Regions from separate parts of the Arthrobacter sp. SAFR-044 genome, predicted to be linked through region 2. Evidence: riboswitches for the same ligand, from Rfam matches in the RefSeq annotation. Region 2 holds a riboswitch; the other holds the start of a gene.
What was found. A riboswitch is a leader RNA that binds a small molecule or an ion and turns the genes downstream of it on or off. The one in region 2 is predicted to bind glycine.

Region 1: linked by a shared signal. The riboswitch ahead of gcvP (aminomethyl-transferring glycine dehydrogenase) and the one ahead of cycA (D-serine/D-alanine/glycine transporter) in region 2 are both predicted to bind glycine.

Annotation. Positions count from the first base shown of each region.
Region 1 covers NZ_JBPFDN010000022.1:14,346-35,447, reverse strand. The annotation lists gene gcvT (glycine cleavage system aminomethyltransferase GcvT) at 1-1,134, opposite strand, end outside; gene gcvP (aminomethyl-transferring glycine dehydrogenase) at 1,146-3,995, opposite strand; glycine riboswitch at 4,049-4,155, opposite strand; glycine riboswitch at 4,186-4,283, opposite strand; gene ACR65J_RS20730 (TetR/AcrR family transcriptional regulator) at 4,377-4,913, opposite strand; gene ACR65J_RS20725 (MFS transporter) at 4,997-6,553, shown strand; gene ACR65J_RS20720 (Dps family protein) at 6,641-7,120, opposite strand; gene ACR65J_RS20715 (APC family permease) at 7,342-8,898, shown strand; gene ACR65J_RS20710 (AMIN-like domain-containing (lipo)protein) at 8,969-9,520, opposite strand; gene ACR65J_RS20705 (DUF4193 domain-containing protein) at 9,692-9,994, opposite strand; gene ACR65J_RS20700 (hypothetical protein) at 10,087-10,278, opposite strand; gene ACR65J_RS20695 (LacI family DNA-binding transcriptional regulator) at 10,369-11,400, opposite strand; gene araA (L-arabinose isomerase) at 11,440-12,960, opposite strand; gene ACR65J_RS20685 (L-ribulose-5-phosphate 4-epimerase) at 12,990-13,718, opposite strand; gene araB (ribulokinase) at 13,715-15,487, opposite strand; gene chvE (multiple monosaccharide ABC transporter substrate-binding protein) at 15,756-16,883, shown strand; gene mmsA (multiple monosaccharide ABC transporter ATP-binding protein) at 16,992-18,521, shown strand; gene mmsB (multiple monosaccharide ABC transporter permease) at 18,526-19,806, shown strand; gene ACR65J_RS20660 (MFS transporter) at 19,906-21,102, opposite strand, start outside.
Region 2 covers NZ_JBPFDN010000024.1:3,499-11,898, reverse strand. The annotation lists gene glyA (serine hydroxymethyltransferase) at 1-1,101, opposite strand, end outside; gene gcvH (glycine cleavage system protein GcvH) at 1,128-1,511, opposite strand; gene gcvT (glycine cleavage system aminomethyltransferase GcvT) at 1,552-2,664, opposite strand; gene gcvP (aminomethyl-transferring glycine dehydrogenase) at 2,674-5,538, opposite strand; glycine riboswitch at 5,692-5,791, opposite strand; glycine riboswitch at 6,104-6,201, shown strand; gene cycA (D-serine/D-alanine/glycine transporter) at 6,357-7,868, shown strand; gene purU (formyltetrahydrofolate deformylase) at 7,943-8,400, shown strand, end outside.

The sequences.
Region 1 (21,102 bases), on a different contig from region 2:
GTAAAACGGGAGGTCGACGACTTCGAAGGGCTCTGCCTTGCCGCGGAGATCGATATCCAGGGCAGTGCCGGGTGCGGAATACTCGACGTCGACGTAGGCCATGGCGATCGGGTACCCCAGGGTGGGCGATGGCTGGCCGGAGGTGACTTCGCCGACGGTCACGCCGTCCTTGAGCACGGGGTAGTGCGCGCGGCCTGCGCGGCGGCCCTTGCCTTTGAGCCCCACGAGGCGGCGGCCGGAGGTGCTGCCGGCGCCCGCTTCCTTTTTGGCTGCCAGGGCGGCCTTGCCAACAAAGTCGCCTTCCTTGAAGAGCGCGACGACGGGGCCCAGGCCTGCAGCGAACGGGTCGCCCTGCAGCGACAGTTCGTTGCCGTACAGCGGCATTCCCGCTTCCAGGCGAAGGGAGTCGCGGGAGGCCAGGCCGGCGGGGGTCAGTTCCCCTTCGTCGGCAATGGCGACCAGTGCCTGCCAGAGTGCGGGGGCGTCTGCGTTGTCCACGAAGATCTCGAACCCGTCCTCACCGGTATACCCGGTGCGTGCGAGCAGGAGTTCCTTGCCGGCGCCGCCCACCAGAAACGGAACCTCCACGGCGGCGTAGTACTTCAGCTCCGTCACCAGGGAGTGCTGTGCGGCCGGGACCAGGCGCAACAGGAGTTCCTGGGCACTGGGGCCCTGCACTGCCACCAGCGAGGTACCGGCAGAGGCGTCCTCCACCAGCACGTCAAACCCAGCGACCCGTTCCTGCAGGGCTGCCGCCACCACCGCGGCGTTGCCTGCATTGGGCACCACCAGGAAGACGTCCGTGCCGTCTTCAGCGGCGGGACGGCGGTAGGTGATGAGGTCGTCGATGATCCCGCCGTCCTCGTTGCAGATCAGCGAGTACTTGGCCTTGCCGACCGCCAGGGCGGAGATCTTCCCCACCAGGGCGAAGTCGAGGAAGGCCGCAGCGTCCGGACCGGTGACCCAGACTTCGCCCATGTGGGAGAGGTCGAACAGGCCTGCGGCCTTTCGAACCGCGTGGTGTTCGGCCAGTTCGGAGCTGTACTTCAATGGCATCTGCCAGCCGCCGAAGCCGGTGAAGGAGGCGCCCAGCTTCTTGTGCTCCTCGTACAGCGCGGTGTATTTCTCGGTCATGGTGGCAGCCCTCAGTTCTCGAACTCTTCGAGCGGCGGGCAGGAGCAGATCAGGTTGCGGTCGCCTGCGGCGCCGTCGATCCGTCCCACCGGCGGGAAGTACTTGTCCTGCTTGTGGTGGGCAGGGAAGGCTGCCTGTTCCCGCGGGTAGGCGCGGTCCCAGTCGGAGCTGACGACGGCGGCTGCCGTGTGGGGTGCGCGGCGCAGGGGTGAGTCCGCCACGGAGAAGTCGCCGTTGGCCACCTGGTCGATTTCCTTGCGGATGGTAATCATGGCCTCGATAAAGCGGTCGATCTCGCCCAGGTCCTCGGACTCCGTGGGTTCCACCATCAAGGTGCCTGCCACCGGGAACGCCAGGGTGGGCGCGTGGAAGCCGAAGTCGATGAGGCGCTTGGCCACATCCTCGGCCGTAACGCCGGTCTTCGCGGTCAACTCGCGCAGGTCCAGAATGCATTCGTGCGCCACGAGGCCGCCTTCGCCGGTGTAGAGGACCGGGAAATACTCGTTCAGGCGGGAGGCAACGTAGTTCGCTGCCAGCAGGGCTGACTTGGTGGCCTCGGTCAGCCCTTCGCCGCCCATCAGCTTCACGTAGGCCCAGGAAATGGGCAGCACGCCTGCAGAGCCGAACCGGGACGCCGCAATCGGCACGTCAGTGGCGCCGGACCCAGGGGTCCAGGTGGTGGCGTCGCCCGGCATGAACGGTGCCAGGTGCGCCTTGGCTGCCACGGGTCCGACGCCGGGCCCGCCGCCGCCGTGCGGGATGCAGAAGGTCTTGTGCAGGTTCAGGTGCGAGACGTCGCCGCCGAACTTACCGGGCTGGGCCAGGCCCACCAGGGCGTTCAGGTTGGCGCCGTCGATGTAGACCTGTCCTCCGGCTGCGTGCACGGCATCGCAGACCTCGCGGACGTCCCCGTCGTACACCCCGTGCGTGGACGGGTACGTGATCATGATGCAGGACAGGACATCCTTGTTGGCTTCGATCTTGGCCGTCAGGTCATCATGGTTGATGGTGCCGTCCGCGGCCGTAGCCACCACGACCACCTTCATGCCCGCCAGGACGGCGGAGGCCGCGTTGGTGCCGTGGGCCGAGGCAGGAATCAGGCAGACGTTGCGCTGCTCTTCCCCGCGGGAGTGGTGGTAGCCGCGGATGGCCAGCAGGCCCGCGAGCTCGCCCTGCGATCCGGCGTTCGGCTGGATGGACACCTGGTCGTAGCCGGTGATCGCGGTCAGGTCCGCCTCCAGATCGGCGATCAGTTCACGCCAGCCTTCGGTCTGGGAGTCCGGCGCGAAGGGGTGGATGGAGGCGAACTCCGGCCAGGAAATGGCCTCCATCTCGGCGGTGGCGTTCAGCTTCATGGTGCACGAGCCCAGCGGGATCATGGTGCGGTCCAGCGCCAGGTCCCGGTCCGACAGCTTCCTGATGTAGCGCAGCAGCTGCGTTTCGGACCGGTGCGTGTTGAACACCGGGTGCTGCAGGTACGCGGAGGAACGTTCGACGGCGGCCTCCAGTCCGAAGCCGTCAGCCGCGGCAACGGAAGCGCCAAAGACGTCCGCGACGTCGGCGACGATGGCCACCGTCGTGGTTTCATCCAGAGAGATGCCAACCGTGTCGGCGTCGACGGAACGCAGGTTGATTCCACGTGCCTCGGCATCGGCGACAAGCGCTGCAGCGCGGCCGGGGACGCGGACGGTCAGCGTGTCGAAGAAGCTCGAGTGCAGCACCTCCACGCCCGCGGCTGCGAGCGAGGTGGCCAGGGTACGCGCGTGGCGGTGCGCCGCCTCGGCAATGGCCTTCAGTCCGTCGGGGCCGTGGTAGACGGCATACATGGAGGAGACGATGGCCAGCAGGGCCTGCGCCGTGCAGATGTTGGACGTGGCCTTCTCGCGGCGGATGTGCTGCTCGCGGGTCTGCAGCGCCAGGCGGTACGCGGGAACCCCTGCATCGTCCTTGGACACGCCCACCAGGCGGCCGGGCAGCGAACGCTCCAGGCCCTTGCGGACGGCCATGTAGGCGGCGTGCGGGCCGCCGAAGAACAACGGCACGCCGAAGCGCTGCGTGGAGCCGACAGCGATGTCGGCGCCCTGCTCGCCCGGAGGGGTGATCAGGGTCAGGGCCAGCAGGTCAGCGGCCACGGTGACCAGTGCACCGCGGTCCTTCGCCGCCGCAACAGTGGCGGACTGGTCCCAGACCCGGCCGGAGGCTCCGGGCTGCTGGAGCACGATGCCATTGATGTCGCCGTCGGGCAGGCCGTTGGACAGGTCGGCGACCTCAACTTCGAAGCCGAGCGCCTCGGCGCGGCCCTTGACGATCGCGATGGTCTGCGGCAGCACGTCGATGTCCAGGACAGTCTTGCCGTCCGCTGCAGGCTTGGTCTTGTTGGAGCGGCGCATCAGCAGCACGGCCTCGGCCACGGCGGTCGCTTCATCCAGCAGCGAGGCGTTGGCGATGGGCAGGCCCACCAGGTCCTGGACCATGGTCTGGAAGTTCAGCAGCGCCTCGAGCCTGCCCTGGGAAATCTCAGGCTGGTACGGAGTGTAGGCGGTGTACCAGGCCGGGGCCTCGAGGATGTTCCGGCGTATCACGGCAGGGGTGATGGTGTCGTAGTAGCCCTGGCCGATCAACTGGACGGCGGTCTTGTTCTTGGCGGCGAGCCTGCGCAGTTCCGCAAGCACTTCAACTTCGCTGAGGGCATCCTGCAGGCGGAGGGCGGTTTCCTGGCGGATGACCTTGGGAACGGCGGTATCAACCAGGGAATCCACCGTGCCGTAGCCAACGGCTTTGAGCATGGTGTCGACGTCGTCCTGGTGGCGTGCGCCGATATGGCGGTCTACGAAGGTGGTGGAGGCTGGGGTAACCGACACGAAGGAACTCCATTTTTTCAGGCGGCGCAGGGTACGCCACAGCTATTCGGGTCCCTCCCCGCTCTGTATTGGACCTGAGAGTTTCCGCGTTGCCTGCCTGGGCAGGACCCGCTTGCACCGTCGGTGAGCACAACAGTCGTTTCGCTCCCGAGGGGAGTCCAGATAACTGCCTGCTGCTTTCCAGAGGCGCCTCGCCGCGGCGGTACAGGGGCCTGCGAGATTCCTGGGGAGGATTTGCTCCTACGGCGCCTGCCTGTACTTCGGGCAGGACTCTCCCGCCGCAGATCAAAGGCTATTCAGTTGTTGGATTATGACGGCCGGTGACAGCCCTCACAACTCTCCATTGTCCTACGCCACAACCCCTCCCGGCAAATGGCGGAACTACCTGCGGAGCCGCTCCAATGCCGCGAGAAGCTCCTCCACATCGGCGGCCGCTCCCCCTGCCGGCGCAGGGCCCACGGACAGCATCGCATTGAAGTACAACCCGTCTCCCATGTACAGGACGGCCTTGGCCAGCCCGGGGCCCACATCCGCTGCGATCTCGTCCAGCCATCGCTGCTGGATGGCCGCGAACCGTTGGCGCGTCTCCTGGTGCGCCACCTCGGCAAGCCGCGTGGCGGCCACGATGGACCGGTCCAGCGGAGTATCCGCCCAGACGGAGGAACGGATGAAATAGGCGGCGGCACCTTCGTTGGCCGAAGCCATGGCATCGGCATCTGCCCTTGCCAGTTCCTCAAGGCGGTCAAGCAGCACGGCGATGAGCGCTTCCTTGCTGGGGAAGTGGTACAGGAGGCCCCCTTTGGACACTCCGGCCTTCTTGGCAACGGCATCCAGGGTTGCCGCCCGCTCCCCCACTTCGATCAACAGGGACTCGAAGGCGTCAAGGACCGCATCACGCGCTACAGGCTTTCGGGGCATAACCCCCATCATGCCCTCCGCCTGGACGGAAAACGGAATAGCCTCGCTTCGAAACTATACCGTCCGGACGGTATAGTTATTTTATGACGATCTCTTTCAGCCCCCCTCAAACCCACGGGGACAGCACGCTTGCACGCCGCCCGTGGCGCGATTGGCTTGCGCTGGGGCTGCTGATGTTTCCCGTGCTGCTGGTGGCGGTGGACAATACGGCCCTGACGTTTGCCCTGCCTGCCATCGCCCGCGCCCTGGAACCGACCGGCCTGCAGCTGCTGTGGATCATTGACGCCTATCCCTTGGTCCTGGCCGGGCTGCTGGTGTCAATGGGAAGCCTCGGCGACCGGATAGGGCGCCGGCGGCTGCTGGTTATCGGCAGCATGGGCTTTGCCGGGCTCTCCGCCGCTACAGCCTTTGCCCCCACCGCGGAGTGGCTGGTCGCCGGGCGCGCCGCGCTGGGATTCTTCGGCGCCATGCTGATGCCGTCCACCTTGTCGCTGATCCGCAACATCTTTCCTGAGCCCAACCGCAGGAGGCTGGCCGTTGCCATCTGGGCCGCAGGCTTTTCCGGCGGCGCCGCCCTGGGGCCAATCCTGGGCGGATGGCTGGTGGAGCACTTCTGGTGGGGCGCCGTCTTCCTGGTGGCCGTGCCGCTCATGCTCCCCCTGCTGGCGCTGGGGCCGGCCCTCATTCCGGAATCCAGGGACCCCGCGCCGGGCAAGGTGGATATCCCAAGCATCCTGCTCTCCATGCTGGTCATGGTGCCCGCGGTCTACGGCATCAAGTCCGTGGCCACCGAAGGTCCGGGCCCTGCCGGGCTGGCCACCATTACTTTCGGACTGGCCATGGGCGTCGTTTTCGTGCGGCGGCAGTACCGGCTGGAGCACCCACTGCTGGACATGTCCTTGTTCCGGAACAGGGTATTCAGCATGGCCATCAGCGCCAATATCCTTGCCCTGTTTTCCTTCAACGGGTTCATACTGTTCCTTGCCCAGCACCTCCAACTCCTCGAAGGAATGACTCCTTCGGCAGCGGGCGTTGCCATGATCCCGGCGCTGGCAGCCACGGTGGCGGCAGGCCTGGTGGCGGTGCCACTGGTTCGTAAGGTCCGCCCCGGATACGTGGTGGCTTTGGGCCTGGCCTTCAGCGCATGCGGCTACAGCATGGTGGCTTTCGGAAACCACGACGGCGGGCCCTCGCTCCTGCTGGCGGCGCTGCTGGTCCTGGCGCTTGGCGTGGGGACGGCGGAAACCATCTCGAACGACCTCATCCTCGGCTCGGCCCCGCCAGCCAAATCAGGAGCTGCGGCGGCGATTTCCGAGACCGGCTACGAAGTTGGCTCGCTGCTGGGGACCGCAGTGCTGGGCTCCATCCTGACGGCGTCCTACCAGCAAAACCTTCGGCTGCCGGCGGGACTGGAGGCCATGCTGCCCGGAGCCTCACTGCACAACGCAGGGGAAACGCTGGCCGGCGCGGTAGAGGCGGCCAATCTGCTGCCGGATTCACTCGCCGCCGCGGTCCGCGCCGCCGCAGCGGCCGCGTTCGATTCCGGCGTGCACATCACTGCCGCGATTGCGCTGGTACTGATGTCGACGGCGGCAGTCCTGGCCGCCGTCGTCCTTCGGAAAGTGCCCAAAGCGACGTAGCAGCACCCAGCCCAGGCCGGTGGGCAGCGTTAAAAAGGCGTCCGGCGCCGGGGCAACCCCGGCGCCGAACGCCCCTCGGGACGTGCGCTACTTGGAATCAGCGGCCGTGACCTTGGCGGTGGGCTTCATGTTTTCCGCCTGCACCATCCAGGCGAACTGCTCCAGCCTGGCGATGAACTCGTGCAGGAGGTCCGCGGAGGTGGGGTCTTCCTCATCCACTTCGTCATGGACTTTCCGCATGGTGCCAACGGCAGCTTCCATGGCGGCAACGATCCGCTCAATGGCATCCCTGGTGCTGATGAGCCCGTCAGGGAACTGGGCCAGGCTGGTGGTTTCGGCAACGGTGGAGCTGCGGCCATCGGGAAGCGCGTGCAGGGCACGCATGCGCTCTGCAGTGTCGTCGGCGAACTGGCGGGCGGCGTCCACGATCTCATCAAGCTGCAGGTGAAGGTCGCGGAAGTTGGTGCCCACGATATTCCAGTGCGCCTGCTTGCCCTGGACATGGAGCTCGATCAGGTCCGCCAGGACAGCCTGCAGGTTGTTGGTCAGCGTCGGTGAAGCTTTCATGCATCCTCCTCAATTGGTCCAGTACGGCAGACGCTACCAGCCGTGGACGGCGTGGCGGCAGGGCCAAAGGCAATTTCTCAGTGAGCTTACTAATTTCGAAAGTGAGTCATAAACGAATGGGATTCATATTGCGTCTTGCATCACAGCGGCGGCACCCGCATACTAAATGAACGCCATTCATATAGTGACCTCCGTCTCACAGCCTTCCAGAAAGTGGTGCCATGACAGAGATAATCCGCACCAGTACGGCCAAACCCGGTCCGGACGCCCACGCGCCGTCCGCGGACGGCGTCAGCGCCAAGGGACTCAAGGGCGGCCAGCTCGGACTCCTGGCCGTCGTCGTCCTGGGCATTTCAACCATCGCCCCTGCCTATACCCTCACCAGCGCACTCGGACCCACCGTCAACGAAGCCGGCCTCCAGCTGCCCGTCATCTTCCTGATCGGGTTCATTCCGATGATCCTGGTCTCGCTCGCCTACCGGGAGCTCAACGCCGACTCCCCGGACAGCGGCACCACCTTCACCTGGGTGACCAAGGCGTTCGGCCCCTGGATCGGCTGGATGGGCGGCTGGGGCCTGCTGGCCGCCAACATCATCGTGCTGTCCAACCTGGCCGGCGTCGCCGTCGACTTCTTCTACCTTTTCCTCTCCCAGCTCACCGGCTCCCCCGAGCTGGCGGAACTGGCGGACAACAAAGCGTTGAACGTCATCACCTGCTTCGTCTTCGTGGCGCTGGCCGTCTGGGTCAGCTACCGCGGCCTGCACACCACCAAGTTGGTGCAGTACAGCCTGGTGGGCTTCCAGCTGCTGGTGCTGGGCCTGTTCGTCGCCATGGCCTTTGCCAACTGGTCGACATCGGAAACAGCCATCCCCTTCAGCTGGGACTGGTTCGACGTCACCAGGATCGAAACGTTCGGGCAGATCGCCGCCGGCATCTCCCTGTCCATCTTCGTGTACTGGGGCTGGGACGTCTGCCTGACGGTCAATGAGGAAACGGCCAACGGCAAGAAGACCGCCGGCGTTGCGGGCACCCTGACCGCCGTCATCGTCCTGGCCATCTACCTGTTGGTCAGCATCGCCACCATGATGTTCGCCGGCGTCGGCGATACCGGCAACGGCCTGAACAACGCCGAAAACCACGAGAACATCTTCACGGCGCTGGCCTCCCCCATCATGGGCCCGTTCGCCATCCTGATGTCCCTCGCCGTGCTCTCCAGCTCTGCCGCCTCCCTGCAGTCCACCTTCATGTCGCCGTCGCGCAGCCTGCTGGCCATGGCCCACTACGGCGCTCTGCCCGAGCCCTTCAGCCGGATCAGCAGGAAGTTTTCGACGCCGGGCTTCGCCACCATCGCCGCCGGCGTCATGTCAGCGGGGTTCTACGCAGTGATGCATGTGGTCAGCGAGAACGTCCTGAACGACACCATCCTGGCCCTGGGCCTGATGATCTGCTTCTACTACGGACTTACCGCGCTGGCCTGCACCTGGTACTTCCGCCACAGCCTGTTCAACAGCGTGCGCCACTTTGTGCTCCGGCTGGTCTGCCCGGTGGTGGGCGGCGTGGGGCTGTTCGTGGTGTTCGTCCAGACCGCCGTGGACAGCCTCGCACCCGAGTTCGGCAGCGGTTCCGAGGTGTTCGGCGTGGGCCTGGTGTTCATCCTTGGCATTGGCATCCTCGCCCTGGGCGCCGTGGTCATGCTGGTCGTGTCCCGCACGCACCCGGGCTTCTTCCGCGGGGAAACCCTCAAGCAGGACACCCCCGCGCTGGTAATTCCGGAATAAGGCCCCAACAGAAAGGTGCCGTGCCCCTGCCAGGGGCACGGCACCTTTGTTGTCGCCGACGACGGATGGCTCACCAGTAGTGCGCCACGTCCACCACCAGGCGGGAGCCGGAGCCCGGACCGTCAAGCGTGAACACCCGGAACGGCAGGCGGCCACGGACGCCCAGGCCAATGGTGGTCTGGCCCTCGAAGCTTCCGGCCCAGACCACCTGGCGGAAGGTCTGGTAACCCGAAACGTTGGAGAGCTCAGCCTTGTCGGCGGGGGTGTAGGTGGACTGCCCGTTATTGTCATAGGCCGGCGCTTTGACGACCACCTGCAGCCGGGCGCCGCCCCGCGTTGGCACGACCGCCCCCGAGCCGTCCTGGATAACCTGCGGGACGTAGCGGACGGTGTAGCCGGGTGCCGGCGAGCCGCCCAGGTCAACCACCAGCCGGTCGAAGCAGTAGTGCTGCCCGGTCCGGACGTCGGTGACGGGCGCGCCGCTCATGGCGCCGTCGGATTTCATCAGCGAACCCCAAGTGAGTCCGCAGTACGACGTGGTTGCCGAGGCGGCCCCCGGAACCACCAAACCCAGGCCTGCGGCGAACAGGACTGCCACAAGCCACATAATGAACTTCTTCATGCCGTGCCATCCAAAATAAGAGCCGTTGGATGCTTCCAGCGTAGGAGCGTTCGCGGGCGGAAACGAGGGTCATTTTGATAACGACGGCGGCGCGGGACAAAGCGGCGGGGGACAAAGCAGCGCCGGCCACCTCGGGGAGATGGCCGGCGCCGGGAAAAGCAGGATGGAAATTTAGCCTTCGCAGTCGCGGCAGTACTTCAGGCCGTCCTTCTCGCGGGCAACCTGCGACCGGTGGCGGACCAGGAAGCACGACGAGCAGGTGAACTCGTCAGACTGCTCGGGGACCACAATGACGGTCAGTTCCTCATTGGAAAGGTCGGCGCCGGGCAGGTCGATACCTTCGGCGGTGTCGTTCTCGTCGACATCGATAACCGCGGTCTGCGCGCTGCCGCTCCGTGATGCCTGGAGGGCCTCGAGAGAGTCGGCCGGCGACTCTTCTTCCTGCTTGCGTGGAGCATCGTAATCGGTAGCCATAGCATGTTCACTTTCGTTGCTGCGCAGCGCCATTTCAGGCACCTCAGTGAAGCAGTTTAGGGCATTATCCCGCTACCGGCGCAATAGTGTGCTTAACCAGACATTGGGCCCGTTCCAGGCACTTCTCCTGCGTGCTCCGAGCGGGCCTGGCCGGCCCCTATGGTCACTCCGCTTAGGGCCGGCAGCCAGCCCCACCGGGTGGCGTCGGCGGCATCGGATTCGGACTCGTAGGTGAAAGTGTCCAGCAGCCAGTCGCGGAGCCGGACGTACAGGGTAGCCGTCATGCCTGAAACCTACGCAGCCATTGTTGTGGCCACGTTTCGCCGCGGTCTCCGCCGGATTAACGGCGACGATTGATTCCGGCGACGCTGACGTTACCGCCCGGGCGGGGCCGTGCTGCTGCGCAGGACCAGTTCAGGCTCCACCACCAGGGTCCGTGGCCCCTCCATGCCCTCGAATGCCGTGAGCATCATGTCCATGCACCGGCGGCCCAGCTCTTCAAAGTCCTGCCGGACCACGGTGAGGGGCGGACTGAAATAGCCGGCCTCGGGCTGGTCGTCGAAGCCCACCACGGATACGTCCTGCGGCACCCTGATGCCCGCCTCGTTCAGCGCGCGCAGGACCCCCAGCGCCATCTGGTCGTTGCCGACGAAAAGGGCAGTGGCATGGCCGCCGGCTGCCAGCCGCCTGCCGATCTCATAACCGCTGCCCGCACTCCAGTCCCCCTCGGCAATCAGGTCTGCGGTGAGTCCGGCGGAGGCCAGGGCGTCCCGCCAGCCGTTGGCGCGGGCCACGGCGTCGATCCATTCCTGGGGCCCCGCGACGTGTCCGATCCGGACGTGCCCCTGCCCGATGAGGTGTTCCACTGCCAGTTCGGCCCCGCGGTGCTGGTCCACCTTGACGCCGCCCACGGTGTCATTTCCGGTGGGACCCACGGCCACCACCGGTACTCCGATGGGCAGTACCGCCAGGGCGGCCAGCGTCTCCAAGTGCGGAACGATCACCACGATTCCGTCCACCGACTGGTCCAGGAAGTGCCGGACGGCGTCCAGGATCGCGTCCCGGTTGACCTCCCGCAGCGCCGCGACGCTGACGAAGTATCCAGCATCCCGCGCCGCACGTTCCACCCCCAGCAGGGTGTTGGCAGGGCCGTACTGCGAGAGCTCGCTGCCCAGGACGCCGATGGTCTGCGAGCGCCGGGTGACCAGGCTCCGCGCGGCGGTGTTGCGGCGGTAGCCGAGTGCGGCAATCGCCGCTTCCACCTTCCCGCGGGTCCCGGGGCTGACGTTGGGGTGGTTGTTGACCACCCGTGAGACGGTCTGGTGCGAGACCCCGGCCAGTTCCGCCACGTCCTCGAGCCGGGGCAGGCGGCGTGGCCTGCCGTCCGTCACGGGGTTCCTGTCCATGGCGGCCGGCGTGGCCGGGACCTCACCGGTGGCACTGGATCAGATCCCACCGGCCAGTTTGTAGTAGGCGGCGTTCCAGTTCAGGTCCTTCTTGAACTGGCGGATGGTGGTGTCTTCGTCGATGGTGAGCAGTTCCGTTTTGGCGATGTCGGCGAAGTCCTCGAAGACGTCCATGCCCACCTGGGTGGAGAGCACGGTGTGGTGGGCGGCGCCGGCGGTGAGCCAGGCGGCGGCGGAGGTGGCGAAGTCCGGCTTCGGCTCCCACAGGGCGCGGGCCACGGGGAGGTTGGGCAGCGGCTGGTCGAGCGGGACGACGTCGACGGCGTTGGCCACCAGGCGGAAACGGTCGCGCATGTCGGACAGGGCGACGACGACGCCCGGGGAGGCGTCGGCGTCGAACACCAGGCGGACGGGGTCTTCTTTGCCGCCGATACCCAGGGGGTGGATTTCCAGCCGCGGCTTTGCTGCCGTGAGGGAGGGGCAGACCTCGAGCATGTGGGCGCCCAGGATCTTCTCGGAGCCGGGTTCCAGGTGGTAGGTGTAGTCCTCCATGAGGGAGGCGCCGCCGGGCAGGCCGGCGCCCATGACCTTGGCGGCCCGGACCAGGATGGCGGTCTTCCAGTCGCCTTCGGCGCCGAACCCGTAACCGGCGGCCATGAGCCGCTGCACGGCCAGGCCGGGAAGCTGGCGGAGGGCGCCGAGGTCCTCGAAGGAGGTGGTGAACGCGGCGGAGCCGTTGCCTTCCAGGAAGGACCGCAGGCCCAGTTCGATCCGGGCGCCGTACCGCAGGGAGTCGTGCCGGGCCGCGCCTGCGCGGAGCTCCGGCACCACGTCGTAAAGGTCCTCATACTCGGCCACCAGGGCGTCGACGTCGGACTCCGCAGCACCGTGGACGGCATCGGCGAGCTCGTTGACGGACCAGGTGTTGACCGCGACGCCGAAACGCAGCTCGGCCTCGGTTTTGTCGCCTTCGGTCACGGCCACGTTGCGCATGTTGTCGCCGAAGCGGGTGAGCTTCAGGCTCCGGACGGCGGCCCAGCCGGCGGCGGCCCGCTGCCACGAACCCACTTGGCGTGCCACCTCGGGGTTGGAGACGTGCCCGACGACGGTCTTCCGGGCGATGCCCAGGCGGGACTGGATGTAGCCGAACTCGCGGTCGCCGTGCGCGGCCTGGTTCAGGTTCATGAAATCGAAATCGATGTCCGCCCACGGCAGGTCGCGGTTGGCCTGCGTATGCAGGTGCAGCAGGGGCTTGCGCAGCAGGTCCAGGCCCTGGATCCACATCTTGGCCGGGCTGAAGGTGTGCATCCAGGCCGTCACTCCGATGACCGAGTCATCCGAGTTCGCCTCCAGCGCGGTGCGCCGGATGGCATCGGAGTCGGTCAGGACCGGCTTCCACACGATCCGCACGGGAACCGACGAGGAGGCATTGAGCTGGTTGGCGATCTCCTGCGATTGGGCGGCCACCTGCTTGAGGACTTCCTCCCCGTAGAGGTGCTGGCTGCCCGTAAGGAACCAGACTTCGTAGCCGTCGAGGGACGTGGTTGCTGCGGTGCTCATGAATTCTCCTGGGAAGAGTTTTGGGCCGGTTATTGGCCGTAAACGTTCTGGTAGCGGGCGTAAAGGGAGTCGATGTGGTCCTGGCCGATGGGCAGCGGCTCGCCCAGCTGCCGGGAAACGTGCACGGTGCGGGCCACTTCCTCGCACATGACAGCGGCCTTCACGGCGGACCGGGCGTCCTTGCCGATGGTGAACGGGCCGTGGTTCTGCATCAGGACCGCAGGGGACTTGGAATTCTTCAGCGTTTCCACGATGCCGTGGCCGATCGAGTCGTCACCGATCAGCGCGAACGGGCCCACGGGGATGGACCCGCCGAACTCGTCCCCCATCATGGTCAGCACGCACGGAATGGCTTCTCCCCGGGCAGCCCACGCGGTGGCATACGTGGAGTGCGTGTGCACCACCCCTCCCACCTCCGGCATGTGCCGGTACACGTAGGCGTGCGCGGCCGTGTCCGACGACGGCGACAGCGCGGGATTGCCCCAGTCCACCGTGCCGCCCCCACCAAGGTTGGTGCCCCTGACCGGGGTGCCATACAGGTCGGTGACAATCATCTGCTCCGGGGTCAGGTCCTGGTACGAGACGCCGGAGGGCTTGATGACCATGAGGTCGGTGCCGGGAACGCGGGCCGAAACGTTGCCGGCGGTCCACACCACCAGTCCGTACCGGGTCAGCTCCGCGTGCAGGGCGCACACCTCCGCCCGGACCCGGGCAATGGTTTCCAGGAGACCGGTTCCGGCGCCTGTTCCGGCGGTCATGCGGACACCCCCACGGGTGCTTCGGACACGGCGCCTGCGCCAGGCTGGGCCGCTTGGGCGGCTTTGCGCTGGATGGCCTTGAGCCGGTGCATCACGTCGTTACCGCCCCGGCCGAAGTAGTCGTGGAGGGCCTTGTATTCCTGGAACAGTTCTTCGTAGGCGGCCGCGTTTTCGGGAATTGGCGTGTAGACCTCCCCGGGCTCGGCGCCCATGGCCGCGGCGGCCGCACGGATGTCCGCGTATTCGCCCGCTGCGACGGCGGCGTGGATGGCCGATCCCAGGGCCGGACCTTGTTCCGAGCCGATGGTGGACAGCTGCAGGCCGGTGGCGTCTGCATAGATCTGCATCAGGAGCCTGTTCTTGAGCAGGCCGCCGGCCACGATGAATTCCTTGACCGGGACCCCGGCGTCGCGGAAGGCGTCCACGATGGTGCGGGTTCCAAAGGCTGTGGCTTCCAGCAGCGCGCGGTAGGTATCCTCCGGCCTGGTGGCCAGGGTCTGGCCCACCACCATGCCCGAAAGCTCGTGGTCCACCAGGACCGAACGGTTGCCGGAATGCCAGTCGAGCGCGATCAGGCCGTGCTGTCCGATGGCCTGCCGGGATGCCAGTTCGGTGAGGTACTCGTGAATCCCCAGTCCGGCGTCCTTGGCAGCCTGGTGATATTCGGGCGGGACGCCGTACTTGGTGAACCAGCCGAAGATGTCGCCCACGCCTGACTGTCCGGCCTCGTAACCCCACAGGCCCGGCACGATTCCACCATCCACGGCACCGCACATTCCCGGCACCTCGCGCAGCTCGCTGCCGTTCATGACGTGGCAGGTGGAGGTGCCCATGATCGCCACCAGCTGGCCGGATTCCACAGCCTTCGCGGCCGGGGCCGTGACATGGGCGTCAACGTTTCCCACGGCCACCGCGATGCCCTCCGGCAGCCCGGTCCAGGCCGCTGCCTCCGCCGTAAGGGTGCCGGCGGCGTCCCCCAGCTGGCCGATGGTGTGCTCCAGCTTGGAGCTGACAAAGTCCTTGAAGTCCGGGTTCAGGGCGGCCAGGAACTCTTCGGAAGGATACCGGCCATCCTGGTAGATGCCCTTGTAGCCGGCAGTGCAGGCGTTGCGGACATACCGGCCGCAGAGCTGCCAGACGATCCAGTCCGCCGCCTCCACCCAGTGGTCCATCGCGGCGTAGGCCTCCGGGTCCTCCTCCAGCAGCTGCAGCCCCTTGGCGAACTCCCATTCAGAGGAGATCAGGCCCCCGTAGCGGGGAAGCCAGTCCTCCCCCCGTTCGGCGGCAAGCCGGTTGATCCGGTCGGCCTGGCCCTGCGCAGCGTGGTGGCGCCAGAGCTTCACGTAGGCGTGCGGGCGGTTGGCGAAGCCGGGCAGTTCGTTGAGGGGTGTGCCGTCCGCCTTGACCGGGACCATGGTGCAGGCAGTGAAATCCGTGGCAATGCCGACGACGGCGGCAGGGTCGATCCCGGCGTCCGCCACCGCGGCGGGGACGGCGGTCCGCAGGACCTCCCGGTAGTCGTTGGGCACCTGCAGCGCCCATTCCCCGGGAAGCCTTGCGGCTTGTCCGTCGGATCCTGCGCCCGCTGGGTCCTTGGGCAGGGCATCGGTAACCACTGCGTGCGGATACTCATGGACCGCACTCCCAAGTTCCTTGCCGTCACGGACCCGCACCACCACGGCACGGCCTGAAAGGGTTCCGTAGTCCACCCCAATGACGCAATGGTCATGGCGGGACTCGGAGCTGGAAGTGAACAGCGCATCTGGCATGGGGTTGCCTCCGTCCGGGAGGCATGGGCCTCGTTACCGGGTTTTGTAGGGGTCAGGGTGGAGCTACGTGCTGCAGCAAGTGTGAACGCTAACAAACCAGAAGTCAATGAACCCGAAAGGTTTTCGAAATTCCCGTCGCGCACTCTTGTTAGCGTTCACAAATGGGTCTATATTGAACCGACACATCAACAATGTGGCCAGGACCAGGGAGCAGCGGTGCTGCCCGGTCCACCAACACTTCGCGGCAGTGCTGCCGCGGAAGGAGAAAATGGTGAGAATCAAAAAACTGATGGGCGCGGTGGCCCTTGTCCTCGCCCTGACGGTGGGCGCCACCGGTTGCGGCTCCCGTGGCGGGGCCAGCGAATCCAGCAGTGCCGCCAAGCCCAGCGATTCGCTGGTAGGCATTTCGATGCCCACGCAGACGTCCGAACGGTGGATCGCTGACGGAGCGAACGTGGAGAAGTCCCTGAAGGACCTCGGCTACAAGACGGACCTCCAGTTCGCCAATGACGATATCCCCACCCAGGTTTCGCAGATCGAGAACATGCTGACCAAGGGCGCCAAGGCCCTGATCATCGCCGCCATTGACGGCACCACCCTGACTGACGTCCTGGCCAAGGCCAAGGAGCAGAACGTCAAGGTCATCGCGTACGACCGCCTCATCAACGGCACCCCGAACGTCGACTACTACACCACGTTCGACAACTACACCGTGGGTGTCCAGCAGGCCACCTCGCTGCTGACCGGGCTGGGCCTCGTCGATGCCACCGGCAAGAAGGTGGACGGCAAGGGCCCCTTCAACATCGAGCTCTTCGCCGGCAGCCCCGACGACAACAACGCCAACTTCTTCTGGACCGGCGCCATGGACACGCTCAAGCCGTACCTGGATGCAGGCACCCTGAAGGTCCCCAGCGGCCAGACCAAGTTTGAGCAGGCAGCGATCCTTCGCTGGCAGGCACCCGTGGCCCAGAAGCGCATGGAGGACATCATCACCTCCGCCTACAGCTCCGGCACCAAGCTGAACGGTGTCCTGTCCCCGTATGACGGCCTCTCCATCGGCATCATCTCGGCCCTCACCAGCACCGGCGGCTACGCCAAGGGAAGCCTGCCCGTGGTGACCGGCCAGGACGCCGAAAAGGGTTCCGTGAAGTCCATCATCGCCGGTGAGCAGTACTCCACCATCTTCAAGGACACCCGCCAGCTCGGCGCCCAGGCCGTCAAGATGGTCGACGCCGTCCTCAAGGGCCAGGAAGCGGAAACCAACGACACCAAGACCTACAACAACAAGGTCAAGGTTGTCCCGGCCTTCCTGCTGAAGTCCGTGATCATCACCAAGGACAACTACAAGAAGGAACTGATCGACTCGGGCTACTACACCGACGCCGACGTCAAGTAGTCAGCGTCCGGGGGCTGTGGCCGGGCCGCGAGTCCGGCCGCAGCCCCCTCCCGCCGCCTCCTGCAGCAGCAGGAAGGCCCAGCTTCGACCAGTCAGTGGGAATTGACGATGAACACACCCATTCTTCAAATGCGAGGAATCACCAAGACGTTCCCGGGCGTAAAAGCCCTCCAGGACGTCACCCTGGATGTGAACCGTGGAGAGGTCCACGCCATCTGCGGTGAAAACGGAGCCGGCAAATCAACACTCATGAAAGTGTTGTCCGGCGTCTATCCACACAACACCTTCGAGGGGGAGATCCTCTTCGAAAACGAACCCTGCAACTTTTCCAGCATCTCCGACAGCGAGAAGCGCGGGATTGTCATCATCCACCAGGAACTGGCCTTGAGCCCGTACCTGTCCATCGCCGAGAACATCTACCTTGGCAACGAACAGGCCACCAACGGGTGGGTGGACTGGCGCAAGACCAACCTGGAGGCAGCCCGGCTGCTGGCCCGCGTCGGCCTCGACGAAAACCCTGTCACCCCCGTGCAGCACATCAGTGTGGGCAAGCAGCAACTGGTGGAAATCGCCAAGGCATTGTCCAAGGAAGTGAAGCTGCTGATCCTGGACGAGCCCACGGCCGCCCTCAATGACGAGGACTCCGGCCACCTGCTGGACCTGATCCTCCACCTGAAGGGCCAGGGCGTCACCAGCATCATCATCAGCCACAAACTCAACGAGATCCGCAAAGTGGCAGATGCCGTCACCATCATCCGGGACGGCAAAACCATCGAGACGCTGCGGCTCGACGAAGGCCAGATCACCCAGGAGCGGATCATCCGCGGCATGGTGGGCCGGGACCTTGAGAGCCTGTACCCGGACCGCGAGCCGCACATCGGCGAGGAAGTCCTGCGGATCGAGGACTGGTCCGTCCGCCACCCCCAGGACCACACCCGCATGGTGGTCAGGAACGCCAACCTGCACGTCAGGAAAGGTGAAGTGGTGGGGCTCGCCGGCCTCATGGGTGCCGGCCGCACCGAACTTGCCATGAGCGTCTTCGGCCGCACCTACGGAACCGCCACCTCCGGCAAGGTTTACAAGTACGGCGAGGAAATCAACACAGCCACGGTGTCGGACGCCATCAGGCACGGCATCGCGTACGCCACCGAGGACCGCAAGCACTATGGCCTGAACCTCATCGAGGACATCAAGCGGAACATCTCCCTGGCGGCTCTGCGCAAGCTGGCCAAGCGCGGCTTCGTGGACAAGAACCAGGAGACCGTGGTGGCCAACGGCTACCGCAAGAGCATGAACATCAAAGCCCCGTCGGTGGCCGCCATCACCGGGAAGCTGTCCGGCGGAAACCAGCAGAAGGTGGTGCTGAGTAAATGGATGTTCTCAGATCCTGACGTGCTCATCCTCGATGAACCCACCCGCGGGATCGACGTCGGTGCCAAGTACGAGATCTACACGATCATTGCCAAACTCGCGGCCGAAGGAAAAGCGGTGATCGTCATTTCCTCGGAGCTCCCCGAGCTCCTGGGCATCTGCGACCGCATCTACACCCTCGCTGCCGGGCACATCACAGGTGAGGTGCCCATCGCCGAGGCCACCCAGGAAACCCTGATGCACTACATGACCAAAGAGAAGGAATAGCGAAATGTCCGCCCTACGAGAATCGCTCGGATTCCTCACCAGCCGCCTCCGCCAGGTCGGCATCTTCGTTGCCCTGATCCTGATCGTCCTGCTGTTCCAGGGACTGACCGGCGGCATCCTGCTGGAACCGCAGAACGTGACCAACCTGGTGGTCCAGAACAGCTACATCCTCATCCTGGCCATCGGCATGGTGATGGTGATCATCGCCGGGCATATCGACCTTTCCGTGGGATCGGTGGCCGGGTTCATCGGCGCCGTGGCCGGCGTCATGATCGTGCACTGGGGCTGGCCGTGGTGGGCCGCCATCCCCGCCTGCCTGCTGGTCGGCGCCCTGGTTGGTGCCTGGCAGGGCTACTGGATCGCCTACGTGGGGATCCCCGCCTTCATCGTCACCCTGGCGGGCATGCTGATCTTCCGCGGGCTGACGCTCATCACCCTGAAGAACCAGCAGATCACCCCCTTCCCGGCGGAGCTGCGGGCCTTGGGCGGCGGCTTCCTTCCGGACCTTACCGGCGGCACCTCCGTGCTGGAATGGCTCACCGTCATCCTGGGCGTCGGCGCCACGGTGGCCCTGCTGATCCAGGCCCTCAAGGAGCGCAGGATCCGCCGGAAGTTCGATCTCGAAAGCGAACCCCTGGTCTGGTTCGTCATCAAGACCGCCTTCACGGCGCTGCTCATGCTCGTCATCACCTTCCTGCTGGCGTCCTACCGGGGCACGCCGATCGTCCTGGTGGTCCTGGCGGCGCTGGTCATCGCGTACACCGCCCTCATGAACAACAGCGTCTTTGGCCGCCACACCTATGCCATCGGCGGCAACCTCCACGCAGCTGAGCTGTCAGGCGTCAAGACCAAGGCCGTCACGTTCCGGCTCTTCGTAAACATGGGCGTCCTCTCCGCGCTGGCCGGCCTTGTCTTCACCGCCCGGCTCAACTCCGCACAGCCCGCGGGCGGAACCGGCTTCGAGCTCGATTCCATCGCCGCAGCCTTCATTGGCGGCGCTGCCGTCACCGGCGGCATCGGAACGGTGGCGGGAGCCATGATCGGCGGCCTCATCATGGGGGTGCTGAACAACGGCATGTCCATCCTGGGCCTGGGCACTGACTACCAACAGCTCATCAAGGGCCTGGTACTCCTTGTCGCGGTCGGTTTCGACATCTTCAACAAGAACCGCAGCGGTGGCGGCGGCGACATTGGAAAGCGCTTCAAGCTCAAGACCAGCCCACCGCCGGCCCAGGAGAAGCCAGCGCCGGCAGCCAGCGAAACGATCGAGGCAGGCATCAAGTAGGAAGAACCGCACCTTCGAAGGCCCCCGCTGCCCCGGACCGCGTCCAGGCAACGGGGGCCTTTCCCTGCGTCCGGCTGCAGCGCTCCGACGGGCAGCGGCTCAGGGGGCAGCCAGGCCGGCGGCAACATCCGCCGGCGAGCGCCGGCGCCGGCTCAGCACGATGAAGGGTGCCGCCAACAGCTGGACCGCGCCGCCCAGGGCCAGCGACGCCGGGTAGCCATACAGGTCAGCAGTCCTGCCGAGCAGCGGCTGCACCACCACTCCCCCGCTGGACCCCATGAGCGAGGCAAAGCTCAGGACAGTTGCCCGCTGCTTCGAGGCAATCATGTCGTTCAGGTACGCCTGGCGCACGGGGGTACCTGCGGAAGCAACCACCGCCCAGAGCGCCAGGAGTACCAGGGCCAGCCAAAAAATGTGGGTAGCCAGGAGCACCACCAGGACCGCTGAGCTGGTGATGGTGGAGGCGATCAGCACCGTGGTGCGGCGGCGGACCCGCCTCCGGACCACGGGAGCAAGCCAGCCGCCCACAATGTCCGCGCCTGCAACAATAGCCGCTGCCAGGCCTGCGATGGCGTACGCCTTGGGATCGCCGAAGAGCTGCAGCAGGTAGGGCTGGAGGGCGTAAAAGACGTAGAATCCCACCCCCTCGGTGAACGGGGCAGCCAGCATCATGAACCGCACCGGGGGGTTCTTCAATCCGCCGTCCACGGAGGCCTGCAGGACTGCGCGGGTGGCCTGCAGAGGGTGCGCCGACCGCTCCGGGGTGAAGCCGACGTCGTGCATGAGCAGGAAGGCGACAGCGAACATTGCCACCAGGACCGCGACCCGCAGCAGGAACGGCACGCCCAGGTTCGTGGCCTGGGCGATGACTCCGCCCGCTACTGATCCGGCCAGCATGGCGATGCCGGAAACCATCTGGCCCTTGCCCAGGACGGCTTCCAGGCCGCCGTCGTAGCCGGAAAAGTGGAGGGCGTCCACCAGCCAGGCTTCCACTGCACCCGAGAAAAAGGTGAAGCCAAGGCCCAGCAGTGCAGACACTCCTGCCCACCACCAGAATGGAGCCGACAACTGCCACAGCAGGTAGTAGAGGTACGTGGACGCAGCCAGGGTCACGGTGCCCAGCAGGAAGGACGTGCGGCGTCCCCAGCTGTCGGCCACCACCCCGGTGGGCACCTCGAAGAGAACCATCCCGGCGGTGAAGAAGGCGTTGGCCGCGAAGGCTTCCAGGTTGGTGAGGCCGGCATCGAGCAGGAAGAGCGTGTTGATGCCCCAGATGAACGACGCCGCAAGGGTGTT
Region 2 (8,400 bases):
CGGGGGACGCGGATCGAACGGGACCGCGTTGCGGTTGACCGTGGTGTCGATCGCGGCCAAGCGGTCTTCTGCCTGCTGGCCGTCGAGTTCGCAGTTGCGCAGGTCCACCAGGACCAGGTGCACGTCGGTGCCGCCGGACACCACGCTGATGCCCTTGGCGGTGACGTCGGGCTGGACCAGTCGCTCGGCCAGGATGCGGGCACCGGCCAGGACGCGTTCCTGCCGCTCGCGGAACTCCTCGGACGCAGCGATCTTGAATGCCACGGCCTTACCGGCAATGACGTGCTCCAGTGGCCCGCCCTGCTGGCCCGGGAACACGGCCGAGTTGATCTTCTTGGCGATGTCGGGGTCGTTGGAGAGGATGATGCCGCCGCGCGGACCGGCGAGGGTCTTGTGCGTGGTGGAGGTGACCACGTGGGCGTGCGGGACGGGGGAGGGGTGCAGGCCAGCTGCCACCAGTCCGGCGAAGTGCGCCATGTCCACCATGAGGTAGGCGCCCACGGAATCGGCGATGCGGCGGAACTCAGCGAAGTCCAGCTGGCGCGCGTAGGCTGACCAGCCGGCCACGATGAGCTGCGGCTTGTGCTCCTGGGCCAGCCGCTCCACCTCGGCCATGTCGATGGTGTGGGTGTCTTCGCGGACCTGGTACGGGACCACGTTGTAGAGCTTGCCGGAGAAGTTGATCCGCATGCCGTGGGTCAGGTGGCCGCCGTGGGCCAGGTTCAGGCCCATGATGGTGTCGCCGGGCTTGATCAGCGCGTGCATCACCGAGGCGTTGGCCTGGGCGCCGGAGTGAGGCTGGACGTTGGCGAACTCAGCGCCGAACAAGGCCTTGACCCGGTCGATGGCCAGCTGCTCGATGACGTCCACGTGCTCGCAGCCGCCGTAGTAGCGCTTGCCCGGGTAGCCTTCGGCGTACTTGTTGGTCAGCACCGAGCCCTGCGCCTGCATGACGGCGGCCGCGGTGTGGTTCTCCGAAGCGATCATTTCCAGGCCGTCGCGCTGGCGGCCCAGTTCGTCGTCGATCTTTGCCGCAATCTCGGGGTCCAGGGCGGACAGGTTTGCGTTCAGGCTGGGGGAGACGACCTGTTCAAAGGCCATGGTGCCCGCGGCGGCCGCGGCGCCGCTCACAGTTCGCCGCCGTTTGCTTCGGCGTATTCCTGCGCGGACAGCAGCGGGCCCTCTTCGGTGACGGTGACCTTGAAGAGCCAGCCGGCGCCGTAGGGATCGTTGTTGATCACGGCAGGGTCGCCGACCACGTCGTCGTTGATTTCCGTGACTTCGCCCGTGACGGGGGAGTACAGGTCGGAGACGGACTTGGTGGATTCGATTTCGCCACAGGTTTCGCCTGCGGTCACGGTGGAGCCAACCTCGGGCAGGTCCACGTACACAATGTCGCCCAGCGCTTCGGCGGCAACAGCGGACACGCCCACTACGGACGGGCCGGAGCCGTCAGCGGCGATCCATTCATGCTCGGCGGAGTACTTCAGTTCAGCGGCAACTTTAGCCATGGTGTGTTTCCTTAAGTTTGGGGTTCAAGAGTGGGGAGCGCTATTTCTGGCGCTTGTAAAAGGGCAGTGCGACGACTTCAAACGGCTCAGCCTTGCCGCGCAGGTCCACGTCCAGGGCGGTGCCCAACTCGGCGTGCTCGACGTCGACATAGGCCAGTGCCACAGGGTAGCCAAGGGTGGGGCTGGGCTGGCCCGACGTCACCTCGCCCACCACGGTTCCGTCTTTGAGGACCGGGTAGCCGCCACGGCCAGCCCGGCGGCCGTGGCCCTTCAGGCCCACCAGTTTGCGCTTCGGGCCGGCTTCCTTGGCTGCCTGCAGTGCTGACCGGCCCACGAAGTCGCCTTCCTTGGACTTAAGCGCCACGACGGGACCCAGGCCGGCATCGAAGGGTGAACGCTCCAGCGAGAGTTCGTTGCCGTACAGCGGCATGCCCGCTTCAAGGCGGAGCGAATCGCGGGATGCGAGGCCGCACGGGACAATGCCGAACTCTTCCCCGGCCTGGGCCACGGACTCCCACAAAGCAGCGGCGCCTTCATTCGGGAGGAAGAGTTCGAAGCCGTCTTCGCCGGTGTAGCCGGTGCGGGCCAGGATGACATCGTGGCCGGCCACGGTCACTTCGTTGAACGCGTAGTACTTCAGGCCAGTGACCAAGGCGTGCTGGGACTCATCCGTGAGCTTGAGCAGGATGGCCTCGGCCTTGGGTCCCTGGACTGCGACGAGCGAGGTTGCCGCCGAAGCGTCCTCCACTGTCACGTCGAAGTTGGCTGCACGTTCGGCGAGGGCGGCGGCCACGGTGGGAGCATTGCCGGCGTTGGGAACCACCAGGTACTTCTCATCGCCGAAACGGTAGGTGATGAGGTCGTCGATGATGCCCCCGTCCTCATTGCAGATCAGCGAGTACTTGGCTTTGCCGTCCGCGATGGCGGACAACTTGCCCACCAGGGCGTAGTCCAGGAACGCACCGGCCTGGGGGCCGGTGACCCAGACTTCACCCATGTGGGAGAGGTCGAACAGGCCTGCGGCGTTGCGGACGGCGTGGTGCTCGGCCAGTTCGGAGCTGTATTTGAGCGGCATCTGCCAGCCACCGAAGTCGGTGAAGGAGGCGCCAAGCTTCTTGTGCTCTTCGTAGAGAGCCGTGTAGTTCTCAGTCATGGGGAATCCTTAGTTTTCGAACTCGGACAGCGGCGGGCAGGAGCAGATCAGGTTCCGGTCTCCACCGGCGCCGTCGATCCGGCCCACCGGCGGGAAGTACTTGTCCTGCTTGAGGTGGTGGACGGGGAAGGCGGCCTGCTCGCGGCTGTAGGCGCGGTCCCAGTCGGAGTTCACGACGGCGGACGCGGTGTGGGGTGCGTTGCGCAGCGGGGAGTCCTCGACAGTGAAGTCGCCGTTGACCACCTGGTCGATTTCCTTGCGGATGGTGATCATGGCTTCGATGAAGCGGTCGATCTCGGCCAGGTCCTCGGACTCGGTGGGCTCCACCATCAGCGTCCCTGCGACGGGGAATGCCAAGGTGGGGGCGTGGAAGCCGAAGTCGATGAGGCGCTTGGCCACATCTTCAGCAGTGACGCCCGTCTTAGCAGTGAGGTCGCGCAGGTCCAGGATGCATTCGTGCGCCACGAGGCCGCCTTCGCCGGTGTACAGCACCGGGAAGTACTCGTTCAGGCGCACGGCAACATAGTTCGCTGCGAGCAGGGCTGCCTTGGTGGCCTCGGTCAGGCCCTCGCCGCCCATGAGCTTCACGTACGCCCAGGAGATCGGCAGGACACCGGCAGAACCGAAGTTCGAGGCGCTGATGGCCACGCCGCGGCCTTCCTCATGCGCTGCCTTGTTGGCGTCGCCGGGCATGAACGGCGCCAGGTGGGCCTTGGCCGCAACAGGTCCGACGCCGGGTCCGCCGCCTCCGTGCGGGATGCAGAAGGTCTTGTGCAGGTTCAGGTGGGAGACGTCGCCGCCGAACTTGCCGGGCTGGGCCAGGCCCACGAGGGCGTTCAGGTTGGCACCGTCAACGTAGACCTGGCCGCCGGCTGCGTGGACAGCCTCGCAGATCTCGGTCACGTCCGCGTCATAGACACCGTGGGTGGACGGGTAGGTGATCATGATCGCCGAGAGGGCGTCCCTGTTCGCCTCGATCTTCGCGTACAGGTCCTCGTGGTCGATCGTCCCGTCCCCGGCCGTGGCAACCACGACGACCTTCATGCCGGCCAGGACGGCGGAGGCGGCGTTGGTGCCGTGGGCCGAGGCGGGGATCAGGCAGACGTTGCGCTGGGTATCGCCGTTGGCGCGGTGGTAGCCGCGGATGGCCAGCAGGCCGGCGAGCTCGCCCTGGGATCCGGCGTTCGGCTGCAGCGACACCTGGTCGTAGCCGGTGATCTCCGCCAGGTCGGCTTCCAGGCCGCTGATCAGTTCACGCCAGCCCTTGGTCTGGGACTCGGGGGCGAAGGGGTGGATGGAGGCGAACTCCGGCCAGGAGATGGCCTCCATCTCGGCAGTGGCGTTCAGCTTCATGGTGCAGGAACCGAGCGGGATCATGGTGCGGTCCAGCGCCAGGTCCCGGTCCGACAGCCTGCGGATGTAGCGCAGGAGTTGGGTTTCGGACCGGTGGGTGTTGAACACCGGGTGCTGCATGAACGCAGAGGTGCGGAGCACCTCTGCGGGCAGGTCGAAGCCCTCGGCGTCCACGACGGGGCCGGCACCAAAGGCGACGGCGATTGCGGACAGGATTTCCGGCGTCGTGGTTTCATCCACGGAGACACCGATGGTGTCCGCGTCAATGTGGCGCAGGTTGATGCCGCGTGCTTCAGCAGCCGTGATGACCTTGGCGGCCTTGCCGGGAACGGAGACCGTGACAGTGTCGAAGAACGTCTCGGTGGCCAGTTCCCGGCCCGCGACCTTGAGCGTGGTGGCGAGGACGCGGGCGTTGTTGTGGACCCGCTCGGCGATGGCCTTCAGCCCGTCCGGGCCGTGGTAGACGGCGTAGAAGGAGGACACGATGGCCAGCAGGGCCTGAGCCGTGCAGATGTTGGACGTGGCCTTTTCGCGGCGGATGTGCTGCTCGCGGGTCTGCAGGGCCAGGCGGTAAGCCGGGAGGCCGGCGTCGTCCTTGGACACGCCCACCAGGCGGCCGGGCATGGAACGCTCCAGCCCCTTGGCCACGGCCATGTAGGCGGCGTGCGGGCCGCCGAAGAACAGCGGGACACCGAAGCGCTGGGTGGAGCCGACGGCGATGTCGGCGCCCTGCTCGCCCGGAGGGGTGATCAGGGTCAGGGCAAGCAGGTCTGCGGCGACGGTGACCAGCGCGCCGCGCTCCTTCGCTTCGGCGATGACGCCTGCGTGGTTGAAGACGCGGCCGGAGACGCCGGGCTGCTGGAGCACGATCCCGTTGATCGCGCCTTCAGGGAGTCCCTTGGACAGGTCGGCGACCTCGACCTCGAAGCCGAGCGCCTCGGCGCGGCCCTTGACGATGGCGATGGTCTGCGGCAGTACGTCGGCGTCCAGGACGGTCTTGCCATCGCGGGCGTCTGCGTTCTGGCCTTTGGCCTTATTGGCCCTGCGCATCATGAGGACGGCTTCGGCGACAGCCGTGGCTTCGTCCAGCAGCGAGGCGTTGGCGATGGGCAGGCCCACCAGGTCCTGGACCATGGTCTGGAAGTTCAGCAGCGCCTCGAGCCGGCCCTGGGAAATTTCGGGCTGGTACGGGGTGTAGGCGGTGTACCAGGCCGGGGCTTCCAGCACGTTCCGGCGGATCACGGCGGGCGTGATGGTGTCGTAGTAGCCCTGCCCGATCATCTGGACGGCGGTCTTGTTCTTGGCGGCGAGCCTGCGCAGTTCCGCAAGCACCTCAACCTCGCTCAGCGCGTCCTTGAGCGCGAGCGGCTTGGACTGGCGGATCGAATTGGGAACAGCGATGTCCACGAGTCCGTCAACGCTGTCGTAGCCAACGGCCTTGAGCATGGTGTCGACGTCAGCCTGGCGGCGTGCACCGATATGCCGGTCTGCAAAGGCAGACGGAAGGGATTGAATCGTCATGAGGAACTCCAGGTTCGGCCGGCCACGGGTGGCTCGGCATGGATCGGGTCCCTCCCCGCTCTGTATTGGACCTGAGAGATTCCGCAAACCTTGCCAGGGCCTGCTTGCACCGTCGGTGAGCGCTGCCTGAGCAGCGCTGCTTTCCAGAGTCGCCTCGCCGTGACGGTACATGGGCCTGAGAGATTCCTGGGGAGGATTTGCTCCTACGGCGCCTGCCCGGTGATGGCCGGGAGAACTCTCCCGCCACAGCTCGAAAGGCATATTGAAATGTGGGTGATTCGGCTCACAGGCTACACGCAAGGTTGAGTGGGGAGCAAATCGGTCCATCATGAAGCGCGCCTGGGCAGCGTCCCTCGGAGGAATAAGGCCTGGCTTGACTTTTGTCCGTGACCGGCGCCACACTGAACCCCGTGATCTGGCCGGGCAGCGGAACTGGCCCAAAGACGCTGGGCGCTCCGTTCGCCGGCAGGGATCACCGGAGGCCCCGCTATCCATCCTGCGGATCACCGCGCCAAGGATGGATGCCCTCTGACAACTGAACACTGATTTACCAAGCAAACGCTTTTGACCTGCGGCGGGAGAGCCCTGCCGGTACGTTCAGCAGGCGCCGTAGGAGCAAACCCTCCCCAGGAAACTCTCAGGCCCACGTACCGCCGCGGTGAGGCAACTCTGGAAAGCAGCCAGGCCCTGTCCTGGCTCACCGACGGTGCAAGCACGCCCCTGGCCGGCATGTGGAAACTCTCAGGTCCCAGACAGAGCGGGGAGGAAATCCAATCTTTGCGACACCCCGGGTGCCGCTCGAACGATGGAGTTCCTCAATGACGACCCATTCCCCGACGTCCCCCGGCGGCGGAGCCCCGCACCTGGAGCGGCAGCTCAGCAACCGCCACATCCAACTGATCGCCATTGGCGGCGCAATCGGCACCGGCCTGTTCATGGGTTCCGGCAAGACCATCTCGGCCGCCGGCCCCTCAGTGATCTTCGTGTACATGATCATCGGCTTCATGCTGTTCTTCGTCATGCGTGCCATGGGTGAACTGCTGCTCAGCAACCTCAACTACAAGTCCTTCAGTGACTTTGCCGCTGACCTGCTGGGCCCGTGGGCCGGCTTCTTTACGGGCTGGACCTACTGGTTCTGCTGGGTGATCACCGGCATTGCGGACGTCATCGCCATCGCCGGGTACTCTCAGGAACTCTGGCCGGGGCTCCCGCTGTGGATCCCGGGCCTGGCAACGATTGCCATCCTCCTCCTGCTGAACCTCGCCACCGTCAAGGCATTCGGTGAGACCGAGTTCTGGTTCGCGCTGATCAAGATCATCGCCATCGCGGCCCTGATCATCGTGGGCCTCTTCATGATCTTCAGCGGTTTCCAGTCCGACGCCGGCCCTGCCACCTTCACCAACCTGTGGAGCCATGGCGGGTTCTTCCCGAACGAGTTCATGGGCTTCGTTGCCGGCTTCCAGATCGCAGTCTTCGCCTTCGTGGGCATCGAACTGGTGGGTACCACCGCTGCCGAGGCCAAGAACCCGGAGCGAAACCTGCCCAAGGCCATCAACTCCATCCCCATCCGCGTGCTCCTCTTCTACGTGGGTGCCCTCATCATCCTGATGGCCGTCACCCCCTGGACCGAGTTCAGGGCCGGCCACAGCCCCTTCATTGCCATGTTCTCCCTGGCGGGGCTGGGCGCCGCCGCCACTGTAGTCAACCTCGTGGTGCTGAGCTCCGCGATGTCCTCCGCGAACTCCGGCATTTATTCGACCTCCCGCATGGTCTTCGGCCTTGCACAGGAAGGCGACGCCCCGGACGTCTTTGGCAAACTGTCCCGGCGGAAGGTACCCCAGAACGCACTGTTCCTTTCCTGCGTGCTGTTGCTGTCCGGCGTCGTCCTCATGTATGCGGGCCAGGACGTGGGCAAGGCCTTCGACATGGTGACCACCGTCTCCGCCGTCTGCTTCGTCTTTGTCTGGTCGATCATCCTGGCCAGCTACATTGCCTTCCGCCGCCGGCGGCCGCACCTGCACGAGGCGTCGAAGTTCAAGATGCCCGGCGGCGTTGCCATGGTCTGGGTGGTCTTCGCCTTCTTCGCCTTCGTGATCTGGACCCTCACCACCCAGCCGGACACCCTGGTGGCCCTGCTGGTCACCCCGGTGTGGTTCATCCTGCTCGGCGCTGCATGGTTCGTCCTCCGCCGCCGGCCCGCACACCAGGCCCGTTTCGCCACGTTCCAGGCTGAACTGCAGGCAGACCAGGACTTCTCTGACGCCGCAGCCGGCAAGGCTGTACGGCCGGGTGCCGCCGCAGAAGCGGGGGAAGAGCGGGTCAAGCGGTGATCGGCACCAAGGCCCGCCCCACCGGGACCGGCACATCCGAGGCAGACACCTTCGAGGCCGGGCGGCTCCAGTCCGTGACCCCGGAAACCGGCAGGGAATTCGTGCTGACGTTCCACTGCCTGGATGCCCTCGGCATTGTCCAGGCGGTGTCGGCATACCTGCTGGAACAGGAATGCTACATCGTGGACATCAAGCAATTCGGCGACAGGGCAAGCGGCCGGTTCTTCATGCGCATCCACGTAACCTCGCAGGTTGAGCTGGACCTTGCCCGCCTCCGGGCCGGTTTCGGTCAGGTGGCCCAGGAGTGGCAGATGGACTGGCGCCTGGAACGCCACGGACGCAAGCAGCCCATCCTGGTGATGGTCTCCAAATACGAGCATTGCCTCAACGACCTCCTGTTCCGCGCCCGCAGCGGTGAGCTGCCCGTGGAGATCGCCGCCGTGGTGTCAAACCACCCGGACCTGGAACCGCTTGCTACGTGGCACGGTGTTCCGTTCCACCACATTCCGGTGACCCCTGAAACGAAAGCGGA